Regions from separate parts of the Desulfovibrio sp. genome, predicted to be linked through region 2. Evidence: predicted binding sites of a transcription regulator. Region 2 holds the regulator's gene; each other region holds the start of a gene.
The links. Region 2 encodes sigma-54, which starts transcription at its own class of promoters, with help from an activator protein. Its sites were predicted from a motif close to CTGGCACGGNNNNTGCTT; they were not measured.
Positions count from the first base shown of each region.

Region 1 (3,281 bases), on a different contig from region 2:
TGTGCTCCTTGCGGTTCTTGAAGACCTTGGCGTTGTAGCGCTCAAGCACTACTGCGTTGGCGTCAATACTCATACATACCTTCCTTATGCGTCAGCGCGCTCGCCCGTGCGAACCACATAGGATTCTTCCACCGGCATCACAAAGATCTTTCCATCGCCGGGGTGGCCGGTGCTGTTGGCCTCTATAATGGCCTTGACCACAGCTTCGACCTTTTCATCGGGAACGCAGATATTGAACAACCGCTTGGGGATCAGCCTGCCCACTTCGGTCAGGGATTCGCCCGCCGGAGTGCGCGGCAGCTCGCCGCTTTCCATAACCATGCGCAGGGTGGCGGGATCCATGCCTTTTTTGCCGCGTCCCAGGCACTTGGTGCATGAGAATGAGGGGCATCCGGCCTTGGACAGGGCATTCTTGGTAGCCGCCACCATGTTGGCTCGAACCATTGCAACTATTTCCTGCATGGGAGCCTCCTACAGGCCGGACTTGCCGCTGCTGATGGTCCAGGCCTCGCTGACGCTTGAAACAAAGATTCTGCCATCGCCAAAGTGACCGTCGCCCGTTTTTGCCACGCGCAGGATAACGCGGATGGCATCGTCCTTGTCTTCATCGCTGACCACAAGCATGAGCATCTGCTTGGGAATTTCGTCGTACTGGATATCGCCCACCATGATGCCTTTCTGCTTGCCACGGCCCACCACATCAAGCTTGGTAACGGCGGGAAAGCCCGCTGACAGCAGCTCGGAGAGAACCTCGGTGGTCTTTTCAGGCCGAATAATCGTGCGAATCATCTGCATTGTTGTTCTCCGTTTCGTGCTGTTGGTTTAGGCGTCCATCAAGCCGTGTTCCATGAGCAGCTCTTCGAGCCGTTCCTGGGAAAGGGGCTTGGGGATAATAAACATGTCGTTACCGTCGATCTTCTGCGCCAGGGTGCGGTATTCGTCGGCCTGTCCGCAGGTGGGGTCAAATTCGATAACGGTCTGCTTGTTGATTTCGGCGCGCTGCACCATGTTGTCGCGCGGCACAAAGTGGATCATCTGGGTGCCGATTTCCTTGGCAACGGCAGAGACAAGCTCGGCTTCGCCATCAACCTTGCGGCTGTTGCAAATGATGCCGCCAAGGCGCACGCCGCCGGTGTTGGCGTACTTTTTTACACCCTTGCAGATGTTGTTGGCGGCGTAGAGGGCCATCATTTCGCCCGAAGCCACGATGTAGATTTCCTGGGCCTTGCCTTCACGGATGGGCATGGCGAAACCGCCGCACACAACGTCGCCCAAAACGTCATAGAACACGTAGTCGAGGTCTTCGGTGTAAGCGCCAAGGCGCTCCAGCAGACCGATGGAGGTGATGATGCCGCGCCCGGCACAGCCGACGCCCGGTTCGGGGCCGCCGGATTCCACGCAGCGGATGCCCTTGAAGCCGTTTTTGAGCACCAGATCCAGCTCGATGTCTTCACCCTCTTCACGCAGGGTATCGAGCACGCTCTGCTGGGCAAGGCCGCCCAGGATAAGGCGCGTGGAGTCGGCCTTGGGGTCGCAACCCACGATCATGATGTTCTTGCCCATTTCGCCAAGGCCGGCGTTAAGGTTCTGTGTGGTGGTGGACTTGCCGATACCGCCCTTGCCGTAAATAGCTACCTGACGCATGAGATTCCCTCTGGGTTTGATGTTCCCGCGCTCGTTGCGCTTGTCCCTCTTTGTGCAGAAACCGTGCCGTTAGATTAACTATATAATATTATTACTTAATTTTATAATCTGCATGCACAATCAATACAAATTTGTTAAGGTGGCCCATCGTGCGGAAAAAACTGTCCAATCTGTAACTTGCTTTAATAATAGATTTTTATTTGAGCAAAAATTTCAGGCATAAACAGCCGATACAAATTTGTTTGAAATTGGGAACGTGTTGCAGGGGAATTGCCATGTGTGAATGTGCTGGGGCAGAATGGGCTACATTTGGAACACATGATGATGGAAACGGCAGAGGAAAACAGGCAGGGCAGTGATGGCTGCTCATGAACACAGAAAGCCCGGCCCATCTGGTAAATGGGGCGGGGCAGGGGTTGAATCGCCAAAAAGCGGCGAATTGAGAGCAGTGTGAAGGGAGGAAGGGAGCGGTTCAGGCAAGAACGTATCTGTTCGGACGGTTTTGCCAGTAGGGGAGAGAAAAGGGCTTATTCATCAAGCGTGGTCAGGCCTGCATGGCCGCAAAGATATGCATAGCCAAGACAGGAAAAGTTTGATTCAAAATTGTACCAAAATAGGAATGGAAACGTAAAAGTTGCAAAGCGTGAACAACCCAACTCGCGCAAGAAATACTGCGGGCAAGACCTTGCGCACGGCTTATGAACGGCATGCGCGGCAGAAATGCAGTATGGGGTTCGGGGATGGGGAAGGTGAGCTACGCGCAGCCAGAAGTTTTTAAAGTTTCTGCGCGGGTTAGAGTCGTGATTAGGATATCTGCCAGATCAGCATTTCAAGGGAATATTCCGTGCGTTCCACATATTCCCCGTTCTGGTTGCGAAATCCCTCAAGATGCGCGGCAAGATGGGCCATGTCCGGCTCAGCGCCACGGGCGCGCAGGTTGGCGGCGCAGGCTCCAAGCAGCTTGTCGCGGGTGTGCGGCACAATCCACTGACCGTTAACGGGCAGCGCTGTATACTGAATGCACTGACTCTCAAGCCATGCGCGCATATCTGGGGCATCGGCAAACTGGGGCGGCGTAATGCCGTAATGCGTGTACAGCCCGGCCATGACATCCGAAGTTTTGCGCTCGTTAAAACCCATAAAGACCACCTGCTCCAGCGCGTAGTGCTGCAGCTTTTCGCGGGCGGCGTCATCGCTCAGGGCCGGGGTCATGGAAGCAAAAACAATCTGAAAGCGTTCCTCAAGGGCAAAGTGCTCCCAGTCGGAAAGCACGGGCCGGATGTTGGCAAGGCCCTGCGCGGCGGCATCCTGCATGAGGATGCGGAGCATTTCGTCCGATATATCTACGGCAGTGACCGATGCGGCCTCCTGCGCAAGGCGGATGGTGTACATGCCGCTGCCGCAGCCCACATCCAGAACCGTTTTGCCGCGAAAATCCACGCCGTTGTCGCGCGCCAGCTGGAGCATGCGCCCCTCGTAGGTGTCAGCCCCGGCTTCATAGCGGGGAAAGGACTCGGCTCTGCTGTTCCAGAATTCCCTGGTGCTGTTTTGGGCTGTCATGGCGTATCCTTTGGGTTGGTCGCAACCCGCCTGGACAATTGGAGCAATGCACAGAAAATATGCGTCAGACGGCGCGG
Region 1 is NZ_JAHZCJ010000010.1:94,021-97,301, reverse strand. Features, by position in the region: gene nifD (nitrogenase molybdenum-iron protein alpha chain) at 1-73, opposite strand, end outside; gene QZ383_RS12590 (P-II family nitrogen regulator) at 85-462, opposite strand; gene QZ383_RS12585 (P-II family nitrogen regulator) at 472-795, opposite strand; gene nifH (nitrogenase iron protein) at 823-1,644, opposite strand; gene QZ383_RS12575 (class I SAM-dependent methyltransferase) at 2,449-3,204, opposite strand.
Region 1: nifH (nitrogenase iron protein) is a predicted target of sigma-54. The motif match lies at 1,697-1,714, and genes of this name have one in related genera.

Region 2 (3,281 bases):
CGAAGCCCTCATCCACGGTGGCGTTGCCAACCGTGTTGAGGTGGAGCTGCGCTACGTCAATTCCGAAAATGTGGACGAAAGTAATTGCGCGGAATCCTTCAAGGGCTGTCACGGCATTCTTGTGCCCGGCGGCTTTGGCTACCGCGGCGTGGAAGGCAAGATTGCCGCCATCCGCTATGCGCGTGAAAACAACATTCCCTTCTTCGGCATCTGCCTTGGCATGCAGTGCGCGGTTATCGAATTTGCCCGCCACGTGGCAAACCTTGATGACGCCAACTCGGAAGAATTCAACCCGCTTTCTGACCACAAGGTTATCTACCTTATGACCGAGTGGTTCGACTTCCGCACCAAGAACGTTGAAAAACGCGACGCGGGTAGCGACAAGGGCGGCACCATGCGCCTTGGCTCCTACCCCTGTAAGGTGCAGCCCGATACCAAGGCCTTTGTGGCCTACAAAAAGGGCATGGTTGATGAACGCCACCGTCACCGCTACGAATTCAACAATGCCTTCAAGGAAATGCTGGGCGAAAAGGGCATGGTTTTCAGCGGCACCGCCCCTGACGATTCGCTTGTGGAAATCATTGAGCTGAAGAACCACCCCTGGTTCCTTGGCTGCCAGTTCCACCCCGAATTCAAATCCCGGCCCATGAACGCGCATCCGCTGTTCCGCGAATTTATCGGAGCGGCGAAAAAGTTCGCCAAGGTGTAATTCGCGGCGTTAACGCAGCGAGGCTTATTGGTTTTCACCACGCTTGGGTATCGCAAAATCGCGCAAAAAGGGGAGGGCATTGCCTTCCCCTTTTTTGGTGCGCAGTTTATTTTCAGCGGCGCAAAAACTGCGCCAAATCTGGGTTTTTGACGCGGGCAGCCCGTGCCTCAGGATAGGGATGCCGCGAACCTGATCTTGCAACTGTTAGCTATTGCATAATTTTTGCAGATGTGGCACAGTACTTGTAAACAGATAATTCTATAGTCCTATGGCTAGTTAAGGCAAAAGAGTACACATGGCACTGGAACTACGGCAGCAACTTAAGCTGTCACAGCAACTGGTAATGACCCCGCAATTGCAGCAGGCAATCAAGCTGTTGCAACTCTCACGCGTGGAACTTCTGGAAACTGTGCAGCAGGAGCTGCTTGAAAACCCCTTTCTCGAAGAATCTTCACTTACGGACGATGCCTCCCAGGAGCAGCACGACGACAGCCGCGAAGCGCCCAAGGAGGAAGTGTACGACAGGGAACTGGCCAAGGACGCCGACTGGGAAGACTACCTCGGCGAGTTTGCCAGCACACCCCGCCTTTCGCAGTCACGCGAATTTGAACTTGCCGAAGAAATTTCGCCCCTTGAAGCCCGCTATGCGGCCAAGCCCACCCTAGAAGGGCATCTGTTCTGGCAGTTGCGCCTTTCTTCGCTGACAGAAGAGCAGAAGGGGATTGGCGAGGTCATCATCGGCAATCTCTCCTCCGCCGGGTATCTGCAAGCCAGCATTGAAGAAGTGGCAGAAATGGCCCAGGTTGCGCCCGAGGCCGTGTTGCCCGTGCTTGAAAGGGTGCAGCTTTTTGACCCCATCGGCGTTGCCGCGCGTGATGCGCGCGAATGCCTGATGGTGCAGATCAAAAGCCTCAACTACGCCCGCGACCCCATCCTCGTGGAGCTGGTAGAATCGCACCTTGAAGACCTCGAGGCCAAGCGCTACAAGCCCCTGCTGCGCAAGTTCAAGCTCGATATGGAAGAGCTCAAGGAGTATCTGGATATCATTCAGAGCCTTGACCCATTGCCCGGCGCAAGTTTTGGCGGCGGCGAGCCAACTTACGTAAGCCCCGATGTATTTGTGTACAAGATGGGCGACGAATTTGTGATTTTGCTCAATGATGACGGCCTGCCCCAGTTGCAGCTTTCGGCCATGAGCCAGATGAATATTGGCAGTTCGGATAAGGAAAAGGACTACTGCTCCGAAAAGATCCGTTCCGCCTCATGGCTTATCAAGAGCCTGTATCAGCGCCAGCGCACGCTTTACAAGGTTATGGAAAGCATTGTGCGCCATCAGCAGCCATTTTTTGAAGACGGCGTGACCAAGCTCGCGCCGCTCATTCTCAAGGATATTGCTGACGATATCAGCATGCACGAATCAACGGTGAGCCGCATTACCACCAACAAGTATGTGGCAACGCCCCACGGCATCTTTGAATTGAAGTTTTTCTTTAACAGCGGCCTTGAACTCGATGACGGAAGTCAGGTAGGCTCAGAAAGCGTCAAGGCTCTGATCAAGAAATTCATCTCTGAGGAAGATACCCGATCCCCCCTCAGCGATGAGCGTATCGGCGAAATGCTCAAGGAGCGTCTCAAGGTCAATATTGCGCGGCGCACGGTGGCAAAATACCGCACGGCGCTTGATATTCCATCTTCGTCAAGGCGCAAGGAGCATTTCTGATTCCCCGTCGAGTGGCTCAATACTTAGGAGGAACTTATGAACATCTCATTTGCTTTCAAGAATTTTGAAGCCTCCGAACATCTGAAGAAGTATGCCCGTCGCCGCATGGAAAAGCTGGGACGGTTTTTTGGCAAGGCCTCTGGCCTTGAAGTTGCCGTTGTGCTGACAGTCGATAAGTTCCGCCATCGCTGCGAAGTGACCGTTACAGGCGAAGGCCTGCACATCAACGCCACGGAACAGACCTCAGACATGTATGCAGCCATTGACCTTGTGACAGACAAGGTTGAATCGCAGATCAAGCGCCAGGTGGCCCGGGTAAAGGCCCAGCGGCGGCATGCCCGTAATACGGATGTGGACGTGTTTACCTACAACCTCGATGCCGAAGCCGACGTGCAGCAGCCCGCTGACGGCACCGACCGCCTCGCCACCAAGCCCCTGCATCTGGATGAAGCGCTCATGCAGCTTGATTCCATCGGCAGCGAGTTTCTGGTGTTCTTTAACGCAGAAAACAACCGCATCAATGTGGTATACCGCACCAAGGTGAGCGGCTATGCCCTCATTGACCCCGTGTTGTAATCATTCATAATGGGGGGGCGGGCTGGCAACAGCTCGCCCCCGTTCAGGCGCACCCCCCCCTGCCGTTTGCCGCGCAATGGCCCTTACCCGGCTTGAGCGCGGCGCGGATTTGGCAACGTCCGTCAGAAGCCTGTGGCGCATAACCCCGGCTGCAAACGGCGATCTGACCCCGAAGAGGCGAATGTCATGAAGGATTCCGCGCAGATACCCGCCACAGATTCCACCCTTGCCGCACAGCCTGATGCTGACGCGCCCGTTCCCGGCGTGGATGTGCAG
Region 2 is NZ_JAHZCJ010000001.1:531,326-534,606, forward strand. Features, by position in the region: gene QZ383_RS02260 (CTP synthase) at 1-709, shown strand, start outside; gene rpoN (RNA polymerase factor sigma-54) at 1,005-2,429, shown strand; gene raiA (ribosome-associated translation inhibitor RaiA) at 2,466-3,005, shown strand; gene rapZ (RNase adapter RapZ) at 3,192-3,281, shown strand, end outside.

Region 3 (3,281 bases), on a different contig from region 2:
AGATGATGTCCGCTCAGCGGACCGACAAGCCCAACCCTGATTGCATTGGGAGAAGCCTTTGCGGCATCAATAATATCCTTGAACGACTTGAATTTACTTGACTTAAGCACGGCTATGCACTGGGGGTCGTTGACCACCTGGGCGATGTATTCAAAGCTGTCTGCATTGAATGAAGCACGCTGCGCGAGGGATTGAAGCACGAGATGCGGGATATTGAGGCCGCCAATGGTGTAGCCATCAGGGCTTGCCTTGGCTATTTCCGTAAAGCCGATAATGCCGCCAGCGCCGGGTTTATACACAAACACCCAGGGTTCTTTGACATATTTATCCCAGTATTTTTGCATGATCCGTGCTTGAACGTCACTGGAGCCACCTGCGGTAAAAGCAATGATCATGCTGACTGGTTTGTCTGGGTACGCGGCGGCAGCCGGATGGGCAGCCATTAAAATGAGGGAGAGGGCGAGGAAAAGGCAAGGTAATATGGCTTTGAACTTCATCTAGGCCTCCTTTTCGAAAGCAGTATCATTCCTTTTTGGGGGAAGAAAGTATCCTGGGAAAGCAACTTTCCCAGGATACATAACGCAACTTAAGCGCTTTCGTACAAACGGGTCATAATAAACTCTCTGTGTCCCAGAACTTCAGCGGAGGTATTGCGTCCGTTGCAGGTGCGGAACATCATTTCAAGCAGCTTGTCGCCAGCGGCATCGAGGTTTATTTCGCGGCGCAGAATGCCGGAAACGTCAACATCAATGTGCTCGCTCATGGTGCGCACGGTACGGGGGTTGGCCGAAAGTTTGATCACCGGCAGAATGGGATTGCCGATGATGTTGCCCTGGCCCGTGGGGAAAAAGTGCACCACAAAACCGGAGGCCGCGCAGAGCGTAACCATTTCAGCAGCGGCGGACGAGGAATCCATGAACCACAGGCCGGGGCCGGTGGGCATTTCAGCCTTGTCGAGGCAGCCGACAACAGGAGCTTTGCGGCCAATCTTCTGCACATTGCCCAGGGCTTTTTCCTCAATGGTGGTCAGGCCGCCTTCAATGTTGCCCTTGGTGGGCTGGGAGTCGCTGAGGTCGTCTGTTTTGTGGTCGTCCACAACTTTGGCGTAGCGGTCAAAAAAGGCCTTGAACTGGGCGCGTACTTCATCATTGGCGCAGCGTTCCATAACCAGATGCTCACCGCCGGTGATCTCAGTGGTTTCACCAAAGAGTGTGGTGGCGCCCTTTTCCCACAGTTTGTCAAAAGCATTACCAACGGTGGGGTTGGCGGCAATACCGGAGGTGGTGTCGGATTCGCCGCACTTGGTGGAGACCCACAGTTCGTTCACCTTGCATTCGGTGCGTTGCAATTCGGTGGCGAAGTGCATGAATTCCTTGGCCTTGCGGGAAGCGCTGCAAATGGTTTCAAGGTCGCCGTGCTGTTCGATGGCAAAGCCTTCAACGGGCTTGCCGGTCTTGGCGATACCGTCCACCACTCGCTTGGTCCATTGGGGTTCGATACCGATAACGATAACGGCGGCAACGTTGGGGTTGGAGCCCACGCCGATCAGCGTGCGGAAATGCAGGTCAAGGTCTTCGCCAAACTGGAGGCGGCCATAAGCATGGGGAAGAGCCAGGGTGCCCTTGACGTTGTTGGCTACCGCTTCGCAAGCGGCGTTGGAGAGGTCGTCCAGGGGCAGAATGATAACGTGGTTACGGATGCCCACGCGGCCATTTTCGCGGCGATAGGCCATAAATGTCTGTTGCATCAGATTACCACCTCTTGGTTTTGACGTTGTGGACATGCAGGTGTTCGCCACGCTTGATGGGCTGCACAACCTTGCCAATGTCGGTGCCGTACTTGATGACGGTGTCGCCCACAGCCATATCCTTAAGGGCAATCTTGTGGCCGATCGGAATGTCGTTCAGCGTTTCAAAGTCAATGCTCTGGTTTCCGTCCATGACCCAGCCATTGAGCTTGTCGCCTTTCTTCACCCCTTCGACAACGATAACACCGACGCTGTCGCCGGGTTCGTGAACCACAAAATGGGTTACCATACCGCTCTCCTTTAATAACATTGCTATAAAAAAGTTTTTTCAGGCAAAAACTTAATGGCAGCATGAGCAAAACAAGAGTATATTTTGCAAAATTATTAGTTTTGTATCTGTGGTATATTGTATATCCACACATAAATACCAATAATATTTTGTGCCTTTAAGCCTTGCTGTAGGGTATAGAGCAATTGGTGTGCCAAAAAATGTGTTGCTCGGTATCCTGCGAGAATAATGGATTTATTTTCACAAACTTGATTGAACAACCAGTGAAAGCTTTGATTTGTTGGTAAAATTGATTATATTTGGGCACAAAATTGCCCAAATACAGGCGGTTACTATGAAATATACAATTACACCCAAGGGGTTGAGCAATCCCTCTCTCACTGTAGGACAGGTTGTTCACCATCTGGCCCGCATTGTGGCAGGAAAAATCGACAGGAACGCTTTTTTTCAAATTTTATCAAAACAGATTCGTGAACTTTTTCACTACGACAGGTTTTGTATTAATCTTTATGACGCTGAAAGGGAATTTCTGAACCTGTTCACCGCTGCGGATGGAACCGTAGTAGAATCACTTTCAAATACTCGCATAGCGCGCAATACGGTGGCAGGTCTTGCCATATCCTCGCGCAAACCTGTTGTTATTAATGATCTTTCTGTGCATAATCTGGGTGATGGCCCCATGCCGCTCTCGTCAGTGGGCCTTAACGCAACTATTGCCCTGCCCCTGATCATCAACCGCGAGGTCATTGGCACGCTGCACGTTTCTTTTGTAAAACAGCCTGATAATATTGTTGAGATTCTGAACTTCCTCATTGAACTTACACCAGTGCTTACGGCTTTTCTGTTCGCAGTTCTGGCTGAGGAACGAACGGCAAAGGTAAGACCTGTGACGGAGCATTCCGGCAAAATACAGGATGACTCAAGCAGTATTCTACTGGAAACCAAGCTGCTCGAGACGCCGCCCATGGTGCGTACAATGGCTGTGGTGCGCAAAGTTGCAAAGCTGAATATTCCCGTGCTCATCACCGGAGAGACAGGCACGGGCAAAAGCATGCTGGCGCGCTGGCTGCACCGTCACAGCCCGCGGCGGGAAGAAAACTTCGTCAAGGTCAACTGCCCTTCCATCGCCCCCACGCTTTTTGAAAGCGAAATGTTCGGCTATGCAAAGGGTGCTTTTACCGGGGCCACAGCCAAGCGCATTGGCCGTATTGAACTGGCCCAGCACGGAACCCTGTTTCTGGATGA
Region 3 is NZ_JAHZCJ010000004.1:127,500-130,780, reverse strand. Features, by position in the region: gene QZ383_RS07165 (tripartite tricarboxylate transporter substrate binding protein) at 1-497, opposite strand, end outside; gene QZ383_RS07160 (UxaA family hydrolase) at 587-1,747, opposite strand; gene QZ383_RS07155 (UxaA family hydrolase) at 1,752-2,036, opposite strand; gene QZ383_RS07150 (sigma-54-dependent Fis family transcriptional regulator) at 2,371-3,281, shown strand, end outside.
Region 3: QZ383_RS07155 (UxaA family hydrolase) is a predicted target of sigma-54. The motif match lies at 2,216-2,233, and genes of this name have one in related genera.